One region of the Mesorhizobium sp. M1322 genome, then DNA from elsewhere that is predicted to be linked to it. Evidence: riboswitches for the same ligand, from Rfam matches in the RefSeq annotation. Region 1 holds a riboswitch; the other holds the start of a gene.
The links. Region 1 has a riboswitch for S-adenosylmethionine ahead of metX (homoserine O-acetyltransferase MetX). Riboswitches for the same ligand answer to the same signal wherever they lie in the genome.
Positions count from the first base shown of each region.

Region 2: it holds a riboswitch for S-adenosylmethionine, as region 1 does, so the genes downstream of both, NKH12_RS00260 (O-succinylhomoserine sulfhydrylase) here and metX (homoserine O-acetyltransferase MetX) in region 1, are expected to answer to the same signal.

Region 1 is NZ_JAMYLP010000021.1:64,708-76,689, reverse strand. Features, by position in the region: gene NKH12_RS11160 (quinone oxidoreductase family protein) at 1-71, shown strand, start outside; gene NKH12_RS11155 (gamma-glutamylcyclotransferase) at 152-697, opposite strand; gene NKH12_RS11150 (DUF2125 domain-containing protein) at 818-1,816, shown strand; gene NKH12_RS11145 (sugar kinase) at 1,871-2,797, shown strand; gene NKH12_RS11140 (prephenate/arogenate dehydrogenase family protein) at 2,819-3,754, opposite strand; gene hisC (histidinol-phosphate transaminase) at 3,761-4,870, opposite strand; SAM riboswitch at 5,023-5,100, shown strand; gene metX (homoserine O-acetyltransferase MetX) at 5,217-6,386, shown strand; gene metW (methionine biosynthesis protein MetW) at 6,555-7,169, shown strand; gene NKH12_RS11120 (DUF1194 domain-containing protein) at 7,181-7,981, opposite strand; partial or broken gene NKH12_RS11115 (ABC transporter ATP-binding protein/permease) at 8,182-10,006, opposite strand; gene NKH12_RS11110 (class I SAM-dependent methyltransferase) at 10,126-10,902, opposite strand; gene gloB (hydroxyacylglutathione hydrolase) at 11,251-11,982, shown strand, end outside.
Region 2 is NZ_JAMYLP010000001.1:45,063-57,044, reverse strand. Features, by position in the region: gene NKH12_RS00285 (aspartate aminotransferase family protein) at 1-431, shown strand, start outside; gene argF (ornithine carbamoyltransferase) at 449-1,360, shown strand; gene NKH12_RS00275 (Hsp33 family molecular chaperone) at 1,484-2,518, shown strand; gene apaG (Co2+/Mg2+ efflux facilitator ApaG/CorD) at 2,841-3,233, opposite strand; gene NKH12_RS00265 (ceramide glucosyltransferase) at 3,458-4,612, shown strand; gene NKH12_RS00260 (O-succinylhomoserine sulfhydrylase) at 4,662-5,852, opposite strand; SAM riboswitch at 5,927-6,004, opposite strand; gene NKH12_RS00255 (2'-deoxycytidine 5'-triphosphate deaminase) at 6,130-7,224, shown strand; gene NKH12_RS00250 (ABC transporter substrate-binding protein) at 7,318-8,091, shown strand; gene araD1 (AraD1 family protein) at 8,268-9,260, opposite strand; gene NKH12_RS00240 (hypothetical protein) at 9,259-9,429, shown strand; gene mmsB (multiple monosaccharide ABC transporter permease) at 9,550-10,842, opposite strand; gene mmsA (multiple monosaccharide ABC transporter ATP-binding protein) at 10,839-11,982, opposite strand, start outside.

The DNA.
Region 1 (11,982 bases):
CGGAGTTCAAGCTCGCCGTGACGAACAGCCTGGATCGCGCCGATCTCGGAAAGCAGATTTTCAGGATGTAGCCCGAACCATGATACCGAAGGTCAGCGAAGCAAAAATGGGAACCGGTTCGGAAAAGATCACCGTCAAACAACGAAAGAGATCACGACCCGATCCGTTTCGCTACCTCCTCCAGCCAGTGGTCGCGGATCCCTAGCGCTTCGAGGTGCTCCAGCGTGCTGAGCACGTAGTCCTCGTTCTTTCCCGACTGGCCGACGGCACCGCGAACGACGGTCGCCGCATCGGCAGCATCGAGCGCGCCGGCATATTGCTCGTGGGCACGATCGACGACATAGGCGACCGCCGAGACCGTCTCGCCCCCATCCGTCTCGCCGTTCGTAGCGTCATTGTCGAGGCGAATGCTAAGCATGCGCTCGCGATAGACATTGGTGACCAACTCGCGCTCGCGCAAATAGGTGATGACCTCGTTGCGTAGATCGCCGGGGACGCGGAAAGCCAGCCCGATGCAGGAGCCGCCACGGTCGAGGCCGAGCACCAGGCCCGGCCGTTCGCGCGTGCCGCGATGCACGAAGGAGTAGACGCACAGCGAGCGGCGGTAGCCATGGAGGCGGGCGCGCCGCGTCTCGACATGCGCAAATCCCGGCCGCCAGATCAGCGAACCGTAGCCAAAAACCCAAAAATCGCCCATATCGCCAAGCTTGGTTGCAGCACCGCACTGGAATCGGTGTTTTTTCAATCCGTCTCCGTCTACCTGATGTTGCCGGAAACGACAGTCCCCTCCGCAATACGCGCTAGCGAGAGCCGTAGCATGACGTCAAGTGACGAACGTCCGCCGAATTTTCTCCGCCGGCTGTTCTGGCTTGCCGCTTTCATCGTCGTGCTGTTCGGCCTCTACAGCGCCGGCTGGTTCTACCTGGCAGACAAGGTCAAGAGCGAAGCCGACCAAGCGGTGGCCGAGCTCAATGGCGAGGGCATCGAGGCGGACTGCGTCAATCTCACGGTCAGCGGCTATCCGCTGAGCTTTGCCGTTTCCTGCGACAGCCTGGCTTATCAGGACGACACAAGGAACGTCGCCGCCTCGCTCGGCAGCCTCAACGCAGTTACGCACATCACCCATATCCTGTCGCCTAGCGCCGACCTGCGGGGGCCGCTCAGGGCCTCCGCGCCGGGGATGGCGCCGTTGTGGATCGACTGGAATAATCTGCGAGCGACCGTCAAACTGTCCTGGCCCCTGCCCCGGCGCGTTTCACTGGAGGCCGAGGGCCTGTCTGCCCAGACCGATCCGGCGGATGGCACTGACCCGGTCGAGCTGTTCAGCGCCGGGACAGCGGCCGGACAGTTGCGTCCGAACGGCCAGGACATCGGCTATGCCGGGAGTTTTACCGATCTCGAAATCGATCCAGGGGCGATCGATGGCCGCGTGCTGCCGCCTCTCGACGGCAGCGGCGACGTGACGCTGAAGAACGGCGTGGCGCTGATCAAGACGCAGCCAAGGAGCCTGCGCGGCCAGGCAGTCGATATCGGCAAGCTCGACCTGTCGTCGGGGAGCGCGCGAATCACCGTTTCCGGACCGGTTTCGGTCGATGCCGACGGGCTGATCGACGCCGACCTGATGATCAAGCTCAGCGACCCGAAAGCCGTGGCGGCAATCCTCGGCAAGGCCATTCCCGAGCAAAAGAGCCAGATCAAAACAGGCTTTGCCGGGCTGGCGCTGCTTGGCAACGAACCGTCGATGCCGCTCAAGATCGTCAAAGGCAAGGCCTCGCTCGGTTTTATCCCGCTGGGCAGGATCAAGCCGGTCGATTAGACCATGATTGCGAACCTCCAGTTCGGAAAAGATCATGATGAAACAGGAAGATAGATGAACAGCCCGATGAAGCTCCTGAGTGTTGGCGCGCTGACGCTCGATACGATCCTTCGCGTCGACACGCTTCCGGCACGTCAGGGCAAGTTCATCGCGTCCGACGGCGTCCAGATCGCCTCGGGCATGGCTTCGAGCGCGGCCTGCGCCGCACGCCGCCTCGGCGCGGACGTATCGCTGTGGGCGAGCGCGGGCGACGACCTCGTCGGCAATCAGCTGGTCGCCGGGATCGAGGCCGAGGGCGCCGATTGCAGCTTTGTCCGGCGCATCATCGGCGCGCGGTCGGCACTGTCGGCCATCTTGGTCGACACGCATGGCGAGCGCATCATCGTTCCTTTCTATGACAAGCTCGCCCAGGCCGACCCCGAGGCGCTCCCCACACAGGACCTCGCCGCATTCGACGCCGTCCTGGTCGATGTGCGCTGGCCAGGCGCGGCAGCTTTGGCTTTGACGGCGGCGCGCGCAATCGGCCGTCCGGCCATACTGGACGCCGACACCGCGCCACGAAACGTGCTGGAACGGCTGTTTCCGCTCGCCTCGCACATCGTCGCGTCAGAGCCGGCGGCGTTCATCCTCTGCGGCGAGGAGCAAGGTCCGCAAGAGGCCTGTGAAGCGCTGGCCAGACGCACCGATGCATTCGTCGCGGTGACGGGCGGCGCGGCGGGAAGCTGGTGGTTCGACCGCTCGGCGGGTTCCGTGCGCCATGTCGCGGCGCCAAGGATCAAGGCAGTGGATACGCTTGCCGCCGGCGACGTGTTTCACGGCGCCTTTGCCGTTGGACTGGCGGAAGCCATGCCGATCGAATGGACATTGCGCTTTGCCAGCGCCGCCGCAGCGCTCAAATGCCAGCGCTTCGGCGGCAGGCTGGGCGCGCCGGACAGGGCCGAGACGCTGGCGATGATGGCGGCTCACTGGCCGGCGGACTGACGGCCGGGCGGTCGAGACAGGCTACTGCTTGGCTGGGTGCTCGACGGCCTGCCGGCCAAAGTCCGGTACATCGATGTCCTGGCCGGCCTCGATGATCGAGCGGCGGACGGCGCGGGTGCGGGTGAACAGGTCGAACAGTTTTTCGCCGTCGCCCCAGCGGATCGCCCGCTGCAGCGAGGCCAGATCTTCCGAGAACCGCGCCAGCATTTCGAGGATGGCGTCCTTGTTGTGCAGGCAAACGTCGCGCCACATGGTCGGGTCGGAGGCGGCCAGACGGGTGAAGTCGCGAAAGCCGGAGGCCGAATATTTGATCACCTCGGACTTGGTCACCGACTCCAGGTCGTCGGCGGTGCCGACGATATTATAGGCGATGATGTGCGGCAGATGCGAGACGATGGCCAATGTCATGTCGTGATGCTGGGGATCCATCGTGTCAATGTTGGAGCCGCAGCGGCGCCAGAATTCCGAGAGCTTTTCCAATGCGGCCGGATCAGTGCCGGGCAGCGGCGTGAAGATGCACCAGCGGTTTTCGAACAGTTCGGCAAAGCCGGCGTCCGGACCCGATTTTTCAGTGCCGGCCAGTGGATGGCCGGGAATGAAATGCACGCCGGCAGGCACATATGGCTGCATCTGCGCAATGACCGACGCCTTGGTCGAGCCGACATCGGTGAGGATCGCGCCCTGCTTCAGCGCCGGTGCGATTTCCTCGGCGACCTCGCCCGAAGAGCCGACCGGCACCGAAACGATAACCAGGTCGGCATCGCGGACCGCCTCTTTCGCATCCATCGCGTAGGAGGAGCCGAGGTCGAGTTCCCTCGCCCGCGCCAGCGTCGTTTCGCTGCGCGTCGAGATGGCGATGTGGCGGGCAAGGCCTTCGCGATGGATTACGCGGGCCAGCGACGAGCCGATCAGGCCGATGCCGACCAGCGCGATCTTTTCGAACATCGGTGATGTCATGGTTTTCTAGCTTTTCAGAAATGTCGCGAGGGCGGCGACAACGCCGCGATTGGCCTCTTCGGTGCCGATGCTCATGCGCAGTGCATTGGGGAAGCCGTAGCCGGAAACGCGCCGCAATATATAGCCGCGCGCGGAGAGGTAATCGTCCGCAGCCGCCGCCGAGTGCTTTTTGTCCTCGGGAAAGTGGATGAGGACGAAATTGCCGACGCTCGGCGTCACCCGCAGTCCGAGCTTGGTCAATTCCTCGCTCACCCATCGCAGCCAGGTCTCATTATGCGCCACGCTGCGCTCGATATGGGCGCGGTCGCGGATCGCGGCAATGCCGGCCTCGATCGCGGTCGCGTTGACGTTGAAGGGACCCCGCACGCGGTTGATCGCATCGATGATATGCATCGGTGCGTACATCCAGCCGACCCGCGCGCCGCCGAGGCCGAGCTTGGAGAAGGTGCGGGTCATGACCACGTTTTCCACACCGGCCACCAGTTCGACGCCGGCTTCATAATCGTTGCGGCGGACATATTCGGCATAGGCTGCATCTAGTACCAGAAGCACATTTCGAGGCAGGCCGGCATGCAGGCGGCGCACGTCCTGGAACGGCAAATAGGTGCCGGTCGGGTTGTTGGGATTGGCGAGGAAGATGATCCTGGTACGCGGCGTCACCGCGGCGAGGATCGCATCGACGTCGGCGCGCTCATTGGTTTCCTTGACCGACACCGGGACAGCACCTGCCGACTGGATGTAGATCTTGTAGACCATGAAGCCGTGTTCGGTGATAACAGCTTCATCGCCGGGCGCGAGATAGGTCTGCGCAAGCAGGCCCAGAATCTCGTCGGAACCGTTGGAACAAATAATGTTGGCTGGGTTTAGGCCATGCACCTCGGCGATCGCTTCCCGCAGGCGCCTGGCAGTGCCGTCGGGATATATGTCGAGTTTGGCCGCAACGTCGCGCGCGGCTTCTATCGCCTTCGGCGAGGGGCCGAGCGGGTTCTCGTTCGACGACAGTTTGTGGACCTTGGCAACGCCGGCCGGCGCCGTGCTTTTGCCCGGCACATAGGCTTCGATGTCCATGATCCCCGCGCGGGGCGTTGGACGTGCCTGATCCGATGCCTGGTTCATATTGCAAAAATCCGTCGAAAACGCTTCCTCCCGGGAAGCCGCAGCGGAAATACAAGCCGTGGCCTGGAATGTCGAGAGGCGGCAATCATGGGTGAGCGACTGCCGTGAGCGACTGGCCGTTGACGCCGAGGCGCGCCGGTTCTAGAAGGATGGCGAAATCCCGTGGTGATTTGGCCGGTCGGCTTGCAGCCACGTTAAACAACTCGCTAAAGGGCCGTTTGCATCCTGTAACCGGCTTTGCGAAGGCAATGCCGGTTTTTTTGTCCGTAGCCGGCCGGACAATCGCATCGACCGAAACTCGGAATCGACTTTCGGAAAGCGCGATGGGTTAATGTAAGAGGATGCGATGGTCGCGCTGCGCACTAAAAGAACCAACAACGAGGCCGACGAGCCGTCGAGCCCGGTGTTGCGTTTCGGTGCCGACAAGCCGCTCAAGCTCGATGCCGGCACGCTGCTGTCACCGTTCCAGATCGCCTACAAGACTTACGGCATGCTCAACGACGCCCGCTCCAACGCCATCCTCGTCTGCCATGCACTGACCGGCGACCAGCATGTCGCCAGCACCAATCCAGTGACCGGCAAGCCGGGCTGGTGGGAAGTGCTGATCGGCCCCGGCAAGATCATCGACACCAGCCGCTTCTTCGTCATATGCTCAAACGTCATCGGCGGCTGCCTCGGCTCGACCGGCCCCGCCTCGACCAATCCAGCCACCGGCAAGCCCTACGGGCTCGACCTGCCGATCATCACCATCCGCGACATGGTGCGGGCGCAGTTGATGCTGGTCGATCATTTCGGCATCGAAAAACTGTTCTCCGTGCTCGGCGGCTCGATGGGCGGCATGCAGGTGCTGCAATGGGCGTCGAGCTATCCGGAGCGCGTTTTCTCAGCGCTGCCGATCGCCACCGGCGCGCGCCATTCCTCGCAGAACATCGCCTTCCATGAGGTCGGCCGGCAAGCGGTCATGGCCGATCCGGACTGGCATGGCGGCAAATATTTCGAGCAGGGCAAGCGCCCGGAAAAGGGACTGGCTGTGGCGCGCATGGCCGCTCACATCACTTATCTGTCGGAGGCGGCCCTGCACCGGAAGTTTGGCCGCAACTTGCAGGACCGTGAAGCGCTCACCTTCGGTTTCGACGCCGACTTCCAGATTGAGAGCTATCTGCGCCATCAGGGCATGACCTTCGTCGACCGCTTCGACGCCAACTCCTATCTCTACATGACCCGGGCGATGGACTATTTCGACCTCGCCGCCGATCATGGCGGCCGGCTGGCCGACGCCTTTGCCGGAACCAGGACCCGTTTCTGCCTGGTCTCCTTCACCAGTGACTGGCTGTTCCCGACCGAGGAGAGCCGCTCGGTCGTTCACGCGCTGAACGCCGCCGGCGCCTCGGTGTCCTTCGTCGAGATCGAGACCGATCGCGGCCACGACGCCTTCCTGCTCGACGAGCCGGAGCTGTTTGCCGCCATCAACGGCTTCATCGCCTCGGCGGCTCGCGCCAGGGGGCTCAGCGCATGATCCCTGAAGATTGCAGGCTTTCCGAACCGCATCTTGCGCCAGGCATCAGCGCATGACCCCGAAAAGTTGCAGACATTTCGGACCGGGATCATGTGCCAGGCAGCGCATGACCCCGAAAAGTTGCAGACTTTTCGGATCGGGATCATGCGCCAGACAAAAGGCACGATCATGAGCGTCAACCACGCCCAGCGCGTGGACCTCGAAGTCGTCGCCGATCTCATCCCGGCCCAGTCGCGGGTGCTGGACGTCGGCTCCGGTGATGGCCTGCTGCTCGAATTGCTGCAGGCGACGAAGCAGGTCGACGGCCGCGGGATGGAACTGTCGCAGCGCGGCGTCAACGAATGCGTGGCGCGCGGCCTGTCCGTCATCCAGGGCGACGCCGACAAGGACCTCAAATTCTATCCGGACAAGGGTTTTGATTTCGTCGTCCTGTCGCAGACCTTGCAGGCGACCCGCAACCCGAAGCTGGTGCTCGACGAATTGCTCAGGATCGGCAAGCATGCCATCGTTTCCTTCCCCAATTTCGGACACTGGCGGGTGCGCCTTTCACTGTTCCTCGAAGGGCGGATGCCGGTGACCAAGGACCTGCCCTATTCCTGGTACGACACGCCCAACATCCATTTCTGCACCATTCGCGACTTCGTCAATCTCTGCGAAGAGCTCGGCGCAACGGTGGAAAAGGCAACCGCGCTCGACGCCAATGGCCAGAAAATCGGCCTCTCGATGCCATGGTGGTTCTGGAATTTCTTTGGCCAGCAAGCGGTGTTCCTGCTGAAGCGATAACGGCCGTCGCTCTAGCGATTAAGTTCCGGAAAATAAGGATCGGAGAAAAACCGCCGATCGCGCTCGCCTTGCAAACAGTCGACCGGTGCTGCCGCATCGACCCGGATCGATCCGGGATTGGCGCCGGGACCGGCAACACCGCTGACCTCCAGGACCAGCTTGCGGCGTATGGCGGTCACGAATTCAGAAGCGGCATAGACCGGCAGCACGAAGGAGCCTGGCCCGCCGGTAACGCACTCGGCATAGTATTGGTCGAGATGGCTGAAGCTGGGCGACGGGCTGATCAGGATCGGCAGGCCGTTGATGACGGTGCCCTTTGCCACCGCGGCGTCGCGTGTCGTGGTGACGGGCGTCCCGGTATTGTTGGGGCCATCGCCTGAAATGTCGATGACGCTGCGCGTCGCGTCGAAAGCGGCTCCATCCAAAAGCTTGGCGCCGAAGGCGAGCGCACCGGAAATCGAGGTGCCGCGAAAGCTCCTGAACGGGCGCGCCTCGATCTTGTCGGCGAAAGCGTTGGCGCTCTCAGCATTGTCGATGACCTGCCATGCAATGACCGCATCGTCGCGGACGGTGCCTGCCCATTCGAAATAGGCCAGCGCGATGCGGCCGGTCACACCCGAACGCACCGCATTGATGAAGTCAGGGTGGCGCAGCGCCTCGACATAGCCGGCGCGCTGCAGGGCGAATTCCTTTTCGTCTATGGAGTGCGAAATGTCGACCGCCAGCACCAGTTCGACGTCCACTGCAATGGTATCGGCGGGCGTGGCCAGTGGCGCTGCCTGGGCGCAGGCGAGGCAGGCAAGCAGGCTAATGCATGTCGCCCAAAAGTGCGCAGCGGTTTTGGGGTAACGACATGGAAAGAAACAAAGGCTTAAAGCGTGTCGCATGAATCTCTTCAACGGGACGCGCTTTAAGCGCGTCAAGCATGGTTCCAACGCCGCAGGCTTGCGAACTATACCGGCGATCTTTCGCCGCGATCACGGCGAAATAAAGCTTGGCGGCGCATAGTCGGCTACGTCTCTTGGTAGGCTGCGGCGACGGCCGGGGGTGGTTCGATCGCGCCGGCCCTGACACGGACTGGCTTGAGAGCCGGTCGCTCGACGTCTTTCACGATCGCCAATGAGCGTGGAAAGAATTCAATGTTCTGCTGGCCACGGCCGATATTGGGATCGCGGCGCTGGCGAGACGCGCCTCCAGCATCGACAGCACCCGCCTCAGCGTTGCGCCGTCGAACGTGTCCAAAGCCTCGTCGATGATCACCCATTTCGGCTGCCGCAAGACCAGTCGGGCAAAGGCAAGCAGGCGCTGCTCGTCATCGCTCAATTCACGCTCCCAGCGCGCCGAGCGGTCGAGCGAGGACGACAGACGCCCAAGACCGACCTCGGCAAGCACCGCCGAGATCTCGGCGTCGCTGACCGCGGCATCGGCGCGGTCGAGTACCTCGCGCAGCGTGCCGAGCGGGAAATAGGGCTTGCGGGGAACGAAGGCGGACACCTCTCCGGCCGGCATGCCGATCCGCCCGCTTCCCCACGGCCACAGACCGGCAATGGCGCGAAAGAACAGCGTCTTGCCGGCGCGCGGATCTCCGGTGATCATGACGCGCTCGCCGGCGCGGATTTCGACATGGGGTTCGGCGAGCTTCGTACATCCGTCCCGCGACGCAACCTCGAGATTCTCGAATGTCAGCCTGCCATTCGGATTTTCGCCGATCATGATGCGTTCTTCGGTGTCGTGCAGCACATCCGTTTCACCGAGCGCGATGCGGAAATCGGCGACGCGCATCAGCGTGGCGCGCCAATCGGCGATGCCGCCGATATTGTTGATGAACCAGCGCAACGAGGCATGCACCTGGTTGAAGGCGCCAACAGCCATCATCAGCCCGCCGAAGCTGATATCGCCGGCGAAATAGACCGGCGAGGCGACGAGGATCGGCGCGACGACGGTGATCCAGCCATAGGTGTCCGTCACCCAGGAAAGATTGATCTGGGCGCTGTAGATGCGCCGCATCGCGCCCAGCACCGTGCCGAGGTCGAGCTCGAGCCGTCGTCTGGCGTCGGCCTCGCCATGCGCAAGCGCGATGGCGTCGACATTCTCGTTGACGCGGACCACCGAGGAGCGCAGCTCCGCCTCACGCGTATAGCGGTCGCTGTTGAAGCGGATGAGCGGCCGTCCGACCAGCCAGCTCAGCCAGGAGGCGGTGCCGGCATAGAGGATCGCGGCCCACACCATGTAGCCCGGAATGGCCAGCGAATAGCCGCCGATATGGAAGACGAAGCCCGAAGACAGCGACCATAAGACGCCGACGAACGAAACAAGCAGAATGAACGACTGCAACAGCCCTATGCCGAGACCGGTGGAAAGGTCGGAGAGATGTCCGGCATCCTGCTGCAGGCGCTGGTCAGGGTTGACGCCGATGGCGCCGGCGTTGGCGAGCCGGAAGGCGCGCGCCGGCCGCATCCATTCACCGATCAGATCGAGGGTCAACGCCTCACGCAGCTTCAGCCGGATCATCTGGTCGAGCCAGGTCTGGCCGACATTGAGCACCAAAAGCCCGCCGGCGATGGCGGCAAAGACCAGAAGCTGGTGCAGGAAACCCTGCATGTCGCGCCGAGCCAGCGCGTCATAGAAGGGCTCGTTCCAGCGATTGAGCAGAACCTGCCCGATCGAGGTTGCCACAATGACGGCGACTATGCCGACGCAGGCCCAGAGCAGGTGTTTGCGGATCGGCGAGGTCCCCAGCGCCGCTTGATCGTCGCCAATTGGTCGCGCAAGCTGCTGGCCTCGATCGACGCGGCAGCCGGCTTGGCGCTCCCTTCCACATCCGGATAATCAGCCATTGGTGAAGTCCTTGAATTCGGAAGCGGTGCTGAAACCGATGAACAAGTCGACTCAACCGGGTACCAAACCCGCTCTCGACAGATAGGTGAGAAAAAGCGCGATTCCGATCACGAACATGTCATCGACGGATCGGCGATGTCGCCTTCCCGGTCGGCGATATCCGGCCGAGCCTTGTGGCGCCGTGCGGCGAGAATACCGGCACGAAGACGCGGCGAGAGGCGCGCTGGACAACTGGCACGCCCTGATAGAGCCGCTTCTGCGCCTCGACCACGATGACGCCGGAAAAGATCGGCCAGAACCTGCGGCCGGCGCGCTCCAGCACATTGTGGAACTGCATCATGAAGCGTCGCCGCGACGGCGGGAAGAACAGGGCATCGGACCAGGCCGCGGGCGTGAAATTCGCTTCGCGCAGCAACTCGGTGAGCTGGCCGCGCGAGAAAGGCCGGCCGCTGCCAAAAGGCGTATGCTCGAAACGGGCCCAGACACCGCGCCGGTTGGGCACGACGATGACGACGCGGCCGGCAGGCGACAGCACCCGCCAGATTTCGTTCAGCGTCTCGCGAGGGTTCTCGGCATGTTCGAGCGAATGGACGAGCAGCATGCGATCGATGGAGGCATCGACCAGCGGCAATTCCTCGTCAAAGACCAGTGCGGTCGCGGTCGGCCCCGTAGCCGGCCAGACCACCGCGCCTTGCGTCGCCGGCATGAAGGCAAAGACACGCTCCGCGTCGGTGCCGAATCGCTCCAGCCACGGCAAGGTGTAACCGAGGCCGACCAGCCGCTCATTGGGCACGACAGCCCAAATCGAGGACAACGCCATGGTGATCGAGCGTTCGGCCAAGCGCCCGAGCGTGGTCGAATAGAAGGAGCGAATGTCGACGATATCGGAATGCATGCGCGGGACGGTATCTTCGATGCTGTCCAAGTTCAACAAAGCGCCAAGTTCTACAAAGGCGCCAAGTTCTACAAAGGCGGATGACATCCGTGGGCAAGCGCCCTATGTCTGCGGCGACTGCTGCATCGATTTCGATTTCGGAAAGCACGATGCAGCAGATAAAAAGTGTTAGAGCGTCCTTTGTGCGTCCAACTGGACGTACGGCGCTCTAGAGCAATTCCAAGAAAAGTGTGAAACGGTTTTCCCGGGAAAAGCGCGTAGCACTTCCCTAGGGAATTGCGCAAAACAAAGAGATAGAGCGGTTCGGCGCTTCCGTGAAACGATGAACCGCTCCAGTGGAGAGACGCCATGCCGGTTGAAATCGAACAGTTCATGTGCCGCAGTGACAATTTCGGCGTGCTGGTGCATGACCCGAAAAGCGGCCAGACCGCAATCATCGACGCGCCCGAGGAGGCGCCGATCCTGGCCGCGATCGAGCGTACCGGCTGGACGCCGACGATGATCCTGACCACCCATCACCATGTCGACCATGTCGAGGCCAATCTGGCGCTGAAAGAGCGCTTCAAGCTGCGCATCGTCGGACCGGAGGCGGAAAAGGCCAAAATCCCCGGCATCGACGAAACCGTCGAGCAAGGTTCGGTCATCCACCTCGGCGACGAGAGGATCGACGTGATCGCCACGCCCGGCCACACGGCGGGCCATGTTTCCTATCATCTGCCGGCATCGAGAGTGGCGTTCACCGCCGACACGCTGTTCGCGCTCGGCTGCGGCCGGCTGTTCGAATGCAAGCCGCCGGTGATGTATGATTCGCTGAAAAAGCTCGCGGCACTTCCGGCCGAGACGGTCGTTTATTGCGGCCATGAATACACGCTTTCCAACGCCCGCTTCGCGCTGACCGCCGACCCGACCAATTCGGCGTTAAAGGAGCGCGCTGCGAAAATCGAGGCGCTGCGCGCCGACGGCAAGCCGACGCTGCCGACCACGATCGGCGAAGAACTGTCGACCAATCCGTTCCTGCGCTGGCACGACCCGGCAATCCGCAAGCATCTCGGCATGGAGAACGCCTCCGACGCCGAAGTG
Region 2 (11,982 bases), on a different contig from region 1:
CCACCGACGAGGCGGCCGTCGGCATGACCGCCGGCGTGCACGGCACCACTTTCGGCGGCAATCCGCTGGCGATGGCGGTCGGCAACGCCGTGCTCGACGTGGTGCTGGAAGACGGCTTCCTGGAGGATGTGCAGCGCAAGGCGTTGCTGCTGAAGCAGGGGCTGGCGGGTGTCGCCGACGAATTTCCTGATATCATCGAAGACATCAGGGGCACCGGCCTGATGCTCGGCCTGAAATGCGCCGCACCCAACACCAAGGTGAACATGGCGTTGCGCGACCAGCATCTGCTGGCGGTTCCGGCCGGCGACAACGTCCTTCGCCTGCTGCCGCCGCTCACCGTCACCGACGCCGAGATCCATGAGGCGCTCGACCGCATCCGCGCCGGCGCCCGGGGTCTGTCGGATGCCATCGCCGCTGCTGCCGCGAAGTAACAGTCGAAAGACCCCAAATGAGCCTTCGCCATTTCACCGATCTTTCCGCCGTTTCCGAGGGCGATCTGCGCTTCATGCTGGACGATGCCGTGGTGCGAAAGACAAGGCTCAAGGCTGGCGAGCGGACAAAACCCCTCGAAGGCAAAGTGCTGGCGATGATCTTCGACAAGCCGTCGACGCGCACGCGCGTGTCCTTCGACGTCGGTATGCGCCAGCTCGGCGGCGAGACCATCATGCTGACCGGCACGGAGATGCAGCTCGGCCGCTCCGAAACCATCGCCGACACGGCCAAGGTGCTGTCGCGCTATGTCGATGCGATCATGATCCGAACCACATCGCATGACCGGCTGCTGGAGCTGACCGAGAACGCCACCGTTCCCGTCATCAACGGGCTGACCGACGACACCCACCCCTGCCAGCTGATGGCCGACATCATGACCTTCGAGGAGCATCGCGGTCCGGTTGCCGGCAAGACCATCGCCTGGACCGGCGACGGCAACAACGTGCTGCATTCGCTGCTGGAGGCCTCGGCGCGGTTCCGCTTCAATCTCAACGTCGCCGTGCCGGAAGGCAGCGAGCCGGCACAGAAGCATGTCGATTGGTCGACGGCGCATGGCGGCAAGTTGCACTTCACCCGCTCGCCCGACGAGGCCGTCCACGGGGCCGACTGCGTCGTCACCGACTGCTGGGTGTCGATGGGCCAGGAGCACCGTGCTCGCGGTCACAATGTCTTCTCACCCTACCAGGTCAATGCGGCGCTGATGGCGAGGGCAAAGCCTGACGCATTGTTCATGCACTGCCTGCCGGCGCATCGCGGCGAGGAGGTCACCGACGAAGTCATCGACGGGCCGCATTCGGTAGTGTTCGACGAGGCCGAGAACCGGCTCCACGCCCAGAAGGCGGTTTTGGCCTGGTGTCTGGGCGCTTGATCCGGGCCACCTTGATCCGGCCCACCTTGATCCGGCCCACCTTGATCCGGCAATGCGTGGTGCCTATCTCAGGCCCATCACGCAAATCGAGCGCGTTTCGACGCATGCGCCCCGGAGGGCGGCATGGCCGCGCCCTGGAGCTTTGTTATGTTGGAAACTCATCAATTGGCTGAACAACAACCCAAACTCGGCGAATTCGGCTACGCCGGTGACGATCATGTCGTGCCCTTCGAGGTCGGCCCGCTCGACGTGCGCGGCCGCACCGTCCAGCTCGGGCCGATGCTCGACGCGATCCTCAGCCGTCATGACTATCCCGAGCCGGTCGCTCGCCTGCTGGCGGAAGCCTGCGTGCTGACGGTGCTGCTCGGCACCTCGCTCAAGTTCGAAGGTAAGTTCATCCTGCAGACCCGCACGGACGGGCCGGTCGACATGCTGGTGGCGGATTTTTCCACGCCGCAGGCGCTGCGCGCCTATGCGCGCTTCGACGCCGACCGGCTGGAGTCACTGACATCTGCCGGCGAGACGTCGCAGCAGACGCTGCTCGGCAGCGGTGTCCTGGCGCTGACCATCGACCAGGGCGCCCACACGCAGCGCTATCAGGGCATCGTCCAGCTCGACGGCGAGACGCTGGAGGAGGCCGCGCGCACCTATTTCCGCCAGTCGGAACAGATCCCGACCGATCTCAAGCTTTCGGTGGCCAAGCTTTTGACGCCCGGCGTCGGCGGTGCCCGCGAGCAATGGCGCGCCGGTGGTATCTTGGCGCAGTTCCTGCCGCAATCGCCGGACCGCATGCGCGTGCCCGATCTTCCGGGCGGCGACGGCGATCCGCGCCAGGAGATCCATGATCCGGCCGACAATTCCTGGCAGGAACTGCTGGCGTTGCTTGGCACCATCGAGCCGACGGAACTGATCGACCCGACAATCGGCGCCGAGCGGTTGCTTTACCGGCTGTTCCACGAGCACGGCGTGCGCGTCTTCGGCGGCGTACCGGTAGCCGATCAGTGCTCATGCTCCAGGGAGAAGATCCGCGGCATTCTCGAAGGCTTCTCCGCCGACGAGATCAGGGACAGCACCGAGGATGGCGGGATTCACGTCGCCTGCGAATTCTGCTCGAAGCAATATGACTTCGACCCGGCGGAATTTGCTGCGGCTCAATAACGAGCGTCGGTGCTGCCTAATCTGTCTGCTGGCATTCTTCCAATGGAGGAATCGCCAAATGGGGAGTGCGGTGCCTTCGCAGAGCTTGGTTTCCTCGCCTCACGAAGTGGGGAGGGGTGGCGCGGCGAAGCCGGGACGGAGAGGGGTCTTCGCGGCGGCTGGGAATTCGCTGTTCAAGGAATCTTGATGTGTCCTTGCCATTGTTAGTCTTGCGCCCATTCTCTTGCCGGTTCTGGGTTCGCGAATGTCGTCCCCCTCTCCGTCCCGGCTTCGCCGGGCCACCTCTCCCCCGCTTTGCGGGGGCGAGGAACCCAAGTGAGCGTCAGTTCACCGTCCGCCGCGAGCCCGGCAGGTCGAGCGAAAAGGCGGGGATGGCGACGTCGAACGTCTCGCCCCGCTTGTTGCGCATCGTGTAGTGGCCGACCATGATGCCGGACGGCGTCGAGAGCGGGCAGCCAGACGTATATTGATAACTGTCGCCGGGGTTGAGTTCGGGCTGGTCGCCGACAACGCCGGCGCCGCGCACCTCCTCGACCCGGCCGGTGCCGTCGGTGATGTGCCAATAGCGTGACAGAAGCTGCACGAATTCATCTGACTGGTTGTCGATGGTCACCTGGTAGCCCCAGACATAGCGGTTCTCCGACGGGTCGGAGCGATCTTCCAGATAGAACGGCCTGACCTGTACTTCGATGTTGCGCGTGACGGCGCTGTACATAAATTACTCCACAATATGCAGACGGAACATTCGACGCTCTCCGCAGTTTGGTCAACGGGGTGCTTCCCGTCATTGCCCGACTCCTTTGCGCGCAGGTGGCGAAGAACAATGTCATTTAAGTGACACGTGACAATGATGGTGTGCAGGGAGGGCGACTCAGCATTCTGTCGAACTGTTGAAACGGCTTTCATGCGGCCGGTTTTTTCTGGAGTGACCAGATATCAATGGAACTGACAGTCACAGCCGCCTTGCTTTCCACAGCTCTGCTTCTTGTCAATCTCGCCAGCATCCTGCTCGCTTCGTTGAAGCTGAAGCGACCTGGCAGGATCGCGCCGCCAGCCGGCAAGGCGCCGCCGGTGTCGATCGTCGTGCCGTCGCGCGGCGTCGAGCCGTTTACCGAGGAAACGCTCGATCGTGCCTTCTCACTCGACTGGCCGCGCTATGAGCTCATCTTCTGCGTTGCCCATGCCGACGACCCGGTGGTCGGGCCGATCACCGATGCGATTGCTCGCTTTCCGGCCGTGCCGGCCCGGCTGCTCGTTGGCGACGACCGCATCAGCGGCAATCCGAAACTCAACAATTGCGTGAAGGGCTGGGAGGCCGCGCGCCACCGCTGGGTCATCCTTGCCGATTCCAACGTCCTGATGCCGAGGGACTATGTCCAGCATCTGATGGCGGCATGGCGGCCCGATACTGGCCTTGTCTGCTCGACGCCGATCGGCTCGCGGCCGGACGGGTTCTGGGCGGAGGTCGAATGCGCTTTCCTCAACACACTGCAGGCGCGCTGGCAATATACCGGCGAGGCGCTCGGCCTCGGTTTCGCCCAAGGCAAGAGCATGTTGTGGAACAAGCCCATGCTCGATGCCAATGGCGGCATCCGTGCGCTTGCCGCCGAGATCGCCGAGGATGCCGCCGCGACCAAGCTGGTCAACGGGCTTGGACTGCGCGTCAATCTCGTCGCCTCGCCTTTCGAGCAGCCGCTCGGCTTGCGCACGCTCGACCAAATCTGGTCGCGCCAAGCCCGCTGGGCACGCCTGCGCCGCGTCACCTTCCCGCTGTTCTTCGCACCCGAGATCCTGATCGGAGCGGCGGCGCCGCTGGCGCTTGCGCTGGTTGCTGCGGCCGGCGCCGGCTTCAGCCTGTCGGCGACCGCCATCGCCGTTCTCGTAGCCGCCTATCTCCCGGAATGCGCTCTCGCCTCGGCCAAGGGCTGGCACCTGTCGCTGCGCATGGTCCCGGCGATGATTGCGCGGGACGTGATGCTTCCCGCCATCTGGGCGCGCGGCTGGCTCAGCGGTGCCGTCGACTGGCGCGGCAACACCATGACCATCCACACCAGCGCCGTTGCGGAATTGGAAGAGACCCCGTCGGGCGCCTGACCGCGCCTGCTTTTGACGATGAGAGCGCCGCCGCCTGGTGCGTATATCCCTATCTGGCGGTTTTCAAAGCCTGCTCGATGTCTTCGAGCAGGTCGTCGGTGTCCTCCAGGCCGACGGACAGCCTGAGCGTGCCCGGCCCGATGCCGAGTTCGGCACGCGCCTCGTCGCTCAGATTCTTGTGCGTCGTCGTCGCCGGATGGGTGATCAGGCTCTTGGCATCGCCGAGATTGTTGGAGATCAACACGACATCGAGCGCATTCTGGAAAGCGAAGGCCGCCTGCTTGCCGCCCTTGACGTCGAGGCAGATCAGCGTCGAGCCGCCTGACATCTGCTTCTTAACGACCGCCGCCTGCGGGTGATCAGCGCGACCGGGATAGATGACGCGGACAATTTCCGATCGCTCGGCGAGGAAGTCAGCGATCCGGCCAGCACTTTCCGTCTGCTGGCGCACGCGCAGCGGCAGCGTTTCCAGCCCCTTCAGCAGCGTCCAGGCATTGAACGGCGACAGGCTGGGACCGGTATGGCGGAAATAATCGTGCAGGTTCTCGTCGATCCACTTCTTGTCCGACAGGATGACGCCGCCGAGGCAGCGCCCCTGGCCGTCGATGTGCTTGGTCGCCGAATAGACGACGATATGGGCGCCGAGCTGCAACGGCTTCTGCTGCAAGGGCGTGGCAAAGACGTTGTCGACGATCAGCCGCGCGTCGATCGAATTGGCAAGCGAGGCAACGGCTGCGATGTCGACGACTTCCAGCGTCGGATTGGTCGGGCTTTCAAGGAAGAACAGCTTCGTGTTGGGCCTGACCGCCTTTTCCCAATTGGCGATTTCGGTGCCGTCGACCAGCGTCGCTTCGATGCCGTATTTCGGCGCCAGCGTCTCGACCACCCAGCGGCAGGAGCCGAACAGCGCGCGCGCCGCCACGATATGGTCGCCCGCCCGAGCACTGCACAGCAACGACGCCGTCACCGCCGCCATGCCGGATGCCGTGGCGCGGGCATCTTCGGCGCCTTCCAGCGCACACATGCGCTTCTCGAACATGTCGACCGTCGGATTGGCATAGCGCGAATAAATGAAGCCCGGTTCCTCGCCCTTGAAGCGGGCCTCCGCCGCCTGCGCCGTGTCGTAGACATAGCCTTGCGTGAGATACATCGCCTCGGAGGTCTCGCCGAAGCCGGAACGCAGCGTTCCCGCATGCACGAGGGCGGTCTGAGGCTTCCAGTTGCGCTTGTTGCTCGTCATCATCTTGTTCCAAACACCAAAAATGGTCCAAACACAAAAAAACCGGCCGCGAAAGTCGCAACCGGTCCATGCGGCCTTTCGGCCCGACGGTCCTTTAGCGACTTGTTTAACGTGGCTGCAAGCCGACCGGCCAAATCACCACGGGATAACGACCCTTTAGACCCGCACCGCGCTTGCGTCAATTGCCGGCATGATTAAGAGGTTTGTACCAGCAGGTTCCGCGGCAAGGAACTGCAACACAACGAGACCTCGCCCGGCCTTCGAGCGGAGCCAGACTTTGCGGCAGACAGGCATTCTTCCCGATCAGGATATTTCCACGCTGTTCCAGTCGGGCGCGCTGAAGTCGCCGCGCGCGCTCGATGCCGACCAGATCCAGCCGGCCAGCCTCGACCTCAGGCTCGGCGACAAGGCCTGGCGGGTGCGCGCCTCCTTCCTGCCCGGCCCCAACCACAGGGTCGCTGAAAAACTCGACCGCCTGAAGCTGCACGAAATCAGTCTCGCCGATGGTGCGGTGCTGGAGACGGGCTGCGTCTACATCGTGCCGCTGTTCGAAAGCCTGGCGCTTCCGGCGAACATTTCCGCCTCGGCCAACCCGAAGAGCTCGACCGGACGGCTCGACATTTTCACCCGCGTGATGACCGATCGCGGCCACGAGTTCGACAAGATCGCCGCCGGCTACAACGGCCCGCTCTATCTGGAAGTCAGCCCGCGCACTTTTCCGATCGTCGTCCGCGCTGGCTCGCGGCTGTCGCAGATCAGGTTCCGCACCGGCAATGCGCTTTTGTCGGAAAGCGAGCTGCACGAATTGCACCGTGCCGAGACGCTCGTCGCCACCGAGCCGCCGAACATTTCCGGCGGCGGCATCGCGCTGTCGATCGACCTCGATGGCGACAAGGACGGGCTGGTCGGCTACCGCGGCAAGCACCACACCGGCCTGGTCGATGTTGACAAGCGCGCCGCACAGGATGTCGTCGATTTCTGGGAGCCGCTCTACAAGAGCGGCGCCGGCGAATTGGTGCTCGATCCGGATGAATTCTATATCCTCGTCAGCCAGGAGGCGGTGCATGTGCCGCCGCTCTATGCCGCGGAGATGACGCCCTTCGATCCGCTGGTTGGCGAATTCCGTGTCCACTATGCCGGTTTTTTTGATCCGGGCTTCGGCCATTCGGCGGCTGGCGGCACCGGCAGCAGGGCGGTGCTCGAAGTGCGCAGCCACGAAGTGCCGTTCATCCTCGACCACGGCCAGATCGTTGGACGGCTGGTCTACGAGCACATGCTGAAGCGGCCGCAGGCGCTCTACGGCACAGATCTCGGCTCGAACTATCAGGCACAGGGCCTGAAACTGTCCAAACATTTCCGCGCCGCGCGCTGATCCCCGATCAATCAGACTGTGCTTGCCTGACCTTGCGGGCCGTGCTTGGCTGTGCCCAACCGTCAAGGTGGTTGAAACCAAGGGAACAAAGAAATGCAGATTTCGAGATGGATCGCATCGGCAGCAACAGCTGCCATGCTGGTGATGGCTGCCGGGTCCTTGTCGGCGCAAGCACAGGAAAAGTTGAAGATCGCCACCGAAGGCGCCTATCCGCCGTTCAACACCATCACCGCGGATGGCAAGCTCACCGGCTTCGACATCGACATCGCCAATGCGCTTTGCGCTCAGATGAAGGTCGAATGCGAACTTGTCACGCAGGACTGGGACGGCATGATCCCGGCCCTCCAGGCCAAAAAGTTCGACGCCATCATCGCATCCATGAGCATCACCGAGGAGCGCAAGAAGCAGGTCTCCTTCACCGACAAATACTATACGACGCCGCTTTCGCTGGTGGCCTTGAAGGACAGCGATATTGCGTCGACCGAACCCGCCGCACTCGCCGGCAAGACAGTCGGCGCCCAGGCTTCGACCACCCAGGCCGACTATGCCCAGGATGTCTATGGCAAGGCCGGCGCCGAGGCGAAGCTCTATCCGACCCAGGAGGAGGCGGTCGCCGACCTGATGAACGGCCGCCTTGATGCCGTCCTCTCGGACAAATTCGTGCTGATGGACTGGATGAAGAAGGCGAGCGAAGGCTGCTGCAAGATGGTCGGCGACGTCAAGGGCACCGAGACCGAAGCCGGTATCGCCGTGCGCCAGGAAGACAATGCGCTGCGCGAAAAGCTCAACGCCGCGATCGATGCGATCGTCGCCGACGGCACCTACAAGAAGATCCAGGCCAAATATTTCGACTTCGATATTTATTGAGAGGTTGAAGCTGCCAATCTCCCCCCTCGTGGGGGAGATGGCCGGCAGGCCAGAGGGGGTCGGTCCGGCCGGGCCCGGCTCTCTTTATCGCAGACGTAGGGGCTGGCGCTCTACGCGAGACGACCCCCTCTGTCGCCTTCGGCGACATCTCCCCCTCAAGGGGGAAGATCACGCCGTCAAAGCGCCTTCACCGCCACCGTCACCGGCTGCTCGATTTCAAGCGGGTTGCGCAGCGGCAGGCCGAAATCCTTGGCCTCGATCTCGAAGACGTCGCCGGCCTCGGTCCTGATGCCGTCGGCGAAGGACAGCGTTGCCGTGCCGAACATGTGCACATGAACGTCTCCCGGCTGGCGAAAGGCCGAATATTTGAAGTGGTGATGTTCGAGATTGGCGATGGTGTGCGACATGTTCGCCTCGCCCGACAGGAACGGCTTTTCCCACAGCAGCTTGCCGTCGCGGAGGATGCGCGAGGATCCCCTGACGTCGGACGGCAGGTCGCCGATCAGGATCTCCGGCCCGAACGAGGCGTTGCGCAGCTTGGAATGCGCGAGGAAGAGATAGTTCACGCGCTCGGTGACGTGGTCAGAAAACTCGTTTGACAGGGTGAAGCCGACGCGGAACGGGGCGCCGTCGTCGCCGATGACATAGATGCCGGCGACTTCCGGCTCCTCGCCGGCATCCTGGGCGAAGGCGGGCGACAGCAGTGCCGCACCGGGCGCCACCGCCATGGTGCCGTTGCCCTTGTAGAACCATTCCGGCTGCACGCCCATCTGGCCCTTGGCGGGCTTGCCGCCCTCCAGCCCCATGCGAAACATCTTCATGGAGTCGGTGAGCTGCTCTTCGCGATCGGCATCGAGTTTCTTGTGCATGGCATCGCGGGTCGCGGCGGAGCCGAGATGCGTCAGCCCGGTGCCGGTGAGGTGGAGATGCGCCGGGTCGGGATGGTTGATCGGCGACGACAGCCGCCCCTTCTTGTAGGCGGCATCGAGGTCGACCGCTTCACCGAAGCCCTTGCGCTCGATGAGGGCGACAAGTCCGGTGCCGGTGCGCGCGGCCTCCATCGCCAGCGAATAGACACTGCGGGCGCCGTTGATGATCCGGGTCTTGCCGCCGTTGCGGGCAACGACGCGAATGGTCTCTGCGTCGTCGAGGATCTGGGAGATCAGCATGATGTACCCTCTCTCAATTGCCTTTGGCCTGGCTGCCGGGTTGGCAAACCTTGACCGGCGCGGCTCGGAAGGTATCCGCGCCACTGGTGAACTCTTCGTCCGGATTGCGCTCGCGGGCCCGGTCCCCTCAGGGGACTTCTTTGCGCCGCCCGGCAGCGCCGCGATGTGACCCGTGCCTCCTAAAAGCGCGCCGCCTGTGAAAGGGGGCCCGCTTTAATCCTTGCTTTTATGCATGTCCTTGCCCCAACACGCTGCGCACGCTTGGCGACATGCATGAGTTCCCTCGCCCTCAAGCCTTGTTCTTGTTGTAGACGTCGAAGACCACGGCGCCGAGCAGCACCAGGCCTTTGACCACCTGTTGCCAATCGACATTGACGCCCATGATCGACATGCCGTTGTTCATGACGCCCATGATGAAACCGCCGACCACCGCGCCAATAACCTGACCGACGCCGCCCATCGCCGAAGCGCCGCCGATGAACACAGCGGCGATGACGTCGAGCTCGCTGCCGAGGCCCGCCGCCGGCACCGCCTGGCCAAGGCGCGCCGCAATGATCAGCCCGCCGAGCGCCGAGAGCACGCCCATATTGATGAACACCATCAAGGTCAGCCGCTCGGTCTTGATGCCCGATAGCTGCGCCGCCTTGGCATTGCCGCCCATTGCGTAGATACGGCGGCCGACCGTCATGCGTTTGGTGACGAAGACGAACAGCGCGATCAGCACGCCCATCACCACGAGAACGATTGGCAGACCCCTGTAGGTGGCGAACTGGTAGACCAGGAACAGCGCTAGGGCGCTGGTCACCAGGGTCTTGACGACGAACAGCGTAAAAGGTTCGGCTTCGTAGCCATGCCGCTCGCGGCTGCGCCGTGCTCTGAGCCCGAAATAGGCATAGGCGAGCACGGCGACGAGGCCGATCACGATCGTCGTCATGTGCAGCGTCAGCCCGCTGCCGACGATGGTCTTGCCGGCGGCGTTCACGACCGGCGGGATCAGCGTCAACGAGCCGATCACGTCCGGAATGAAGCCGGAGCTGAGCGCCTTGAAGCCGGCTGGAAGCGGCCCCACGGACGACCCGCCACCCAGCAGCGCCTGGCAGATGCCGCGGAAGATCAGCATCCCCGCCAGCGTGACGATGAAGCTCGGTATTCGGTGATAGGCAATCCAGTAGCCTTGTGCCGCGCCGATCGCGCCACCGACGATCAGGCAGATGATCGACACCACCAGCGGATTGCTGAAAGGGCCGAGAGGCCAGATGACCATCATCATCGCAGCCAGCGCACCGATGAAACCGGCGACGGACCCGACGCTGAGATCGATGTGGCCGGAGACGATCACCAGCAGCATGCCCAGCGCCATCACGATGATGAAGCTGTTCTGCTGCACCAGGTTACTCAAGTTCACCGGCTTGAACAGCGTTCCGGACGTCGTGTACTGGAAGAACACCATGATGGCGATCAGCGCCAGGATCAAGCCGTATTCGCGCAGGTTGGTGACCAGCGCCGAGACGGCAACGCGCGGCCCCTGCTGCACATCTTCGGCGACGCCGCTTTTCGGGACGGGAGCGCTTTCGGTGCTCATGATGCTTTTCCTTCTCCGCGAACGATGGCGCGCATAATCTTTTCCTGGCTGGCATCGCTCGCCGCCATTTCGCCGACGATACGTCCTTCGTTCATGACATAGATGCGGTCGGTGATGCCGAGCAGTTCGGGCATCTCCGACGAGATGACGATGATCGCCTTACCCTCCGAGGCGAGACGCGCGATGATCGTATAGATTTCATACTTGGCGCCAACGTCGATGCCGCGGGTCGGCTCGTCGAGGATCAGCACCTCCGGATTGGCGAACAGCCACTTCGACAGCACCACCTTCTGTTGATTGCCGCCCGATAGATTGCCGGTCATCTGATAGACGCTGGAGGAGCGGATGTTGGTCTTGGCCTTGTAGTCGTTGGCGACGGCGAGCTCGCGCATGTCGTCGATCACGCTGTGGCGCGACACGCCGGGAAGATTGGCCAGCGTGATGTTGTGCTTGATGTGATCGATCAGATTGAGACCGTAGGTCTTGCGGTCTTCGGTGACGTAAGCAATGCCGTGTTCCACTGCCTTGCTGACAGAGGAGACATCGATGGGTTCGCCCTTGAGCAGCACCTCGCCCGTGATGCGGCGGCCATAGGAGCGGCCGAACAGGCTCATCGCGAATTCGGTGCGTCCGGCGCCCATCAGCCCGGCGATACCCACCACCTCGCCCTTGCGGACGTCGATGTCGATGCTCTTGATCACTTGCCGCTCGGCATGGATCGGGTGATAGACCGACCAGTTCCTCACCTGGAGGACGATCTCACCGATCTCGGGCTCGCGCGACGGGTAACGGTCGTCCAGCGAGCGGCCGACCATTGAGGTGATGATGCGGTCTTCCGAAATGTCTTTCTTAGGCAGCGTCTCGATGGTCCGCCCGTCGCGGATGATCGTGACCTTGTCGGCGACCCGGTTGATCTCGTTGAGCTTGTGCGAGATCAGGATCGAGGTGATGCCCTGCCGCTTGAATTCGAGCAGCAGGTCGAGCAGCGCCTGGCTGTCCTTTTCGGACAGGCTCGCCGTCGGTTCGTCGAGGATCAGCAGCTGCACTTCCTTGCTGAGCGCCTTGGCGATCTCGACCAGTTGCTGCTTGCCGACACCGATATTGGTAATCAGCGTCTTGGGGTCTTCCTTAAGGCCCACC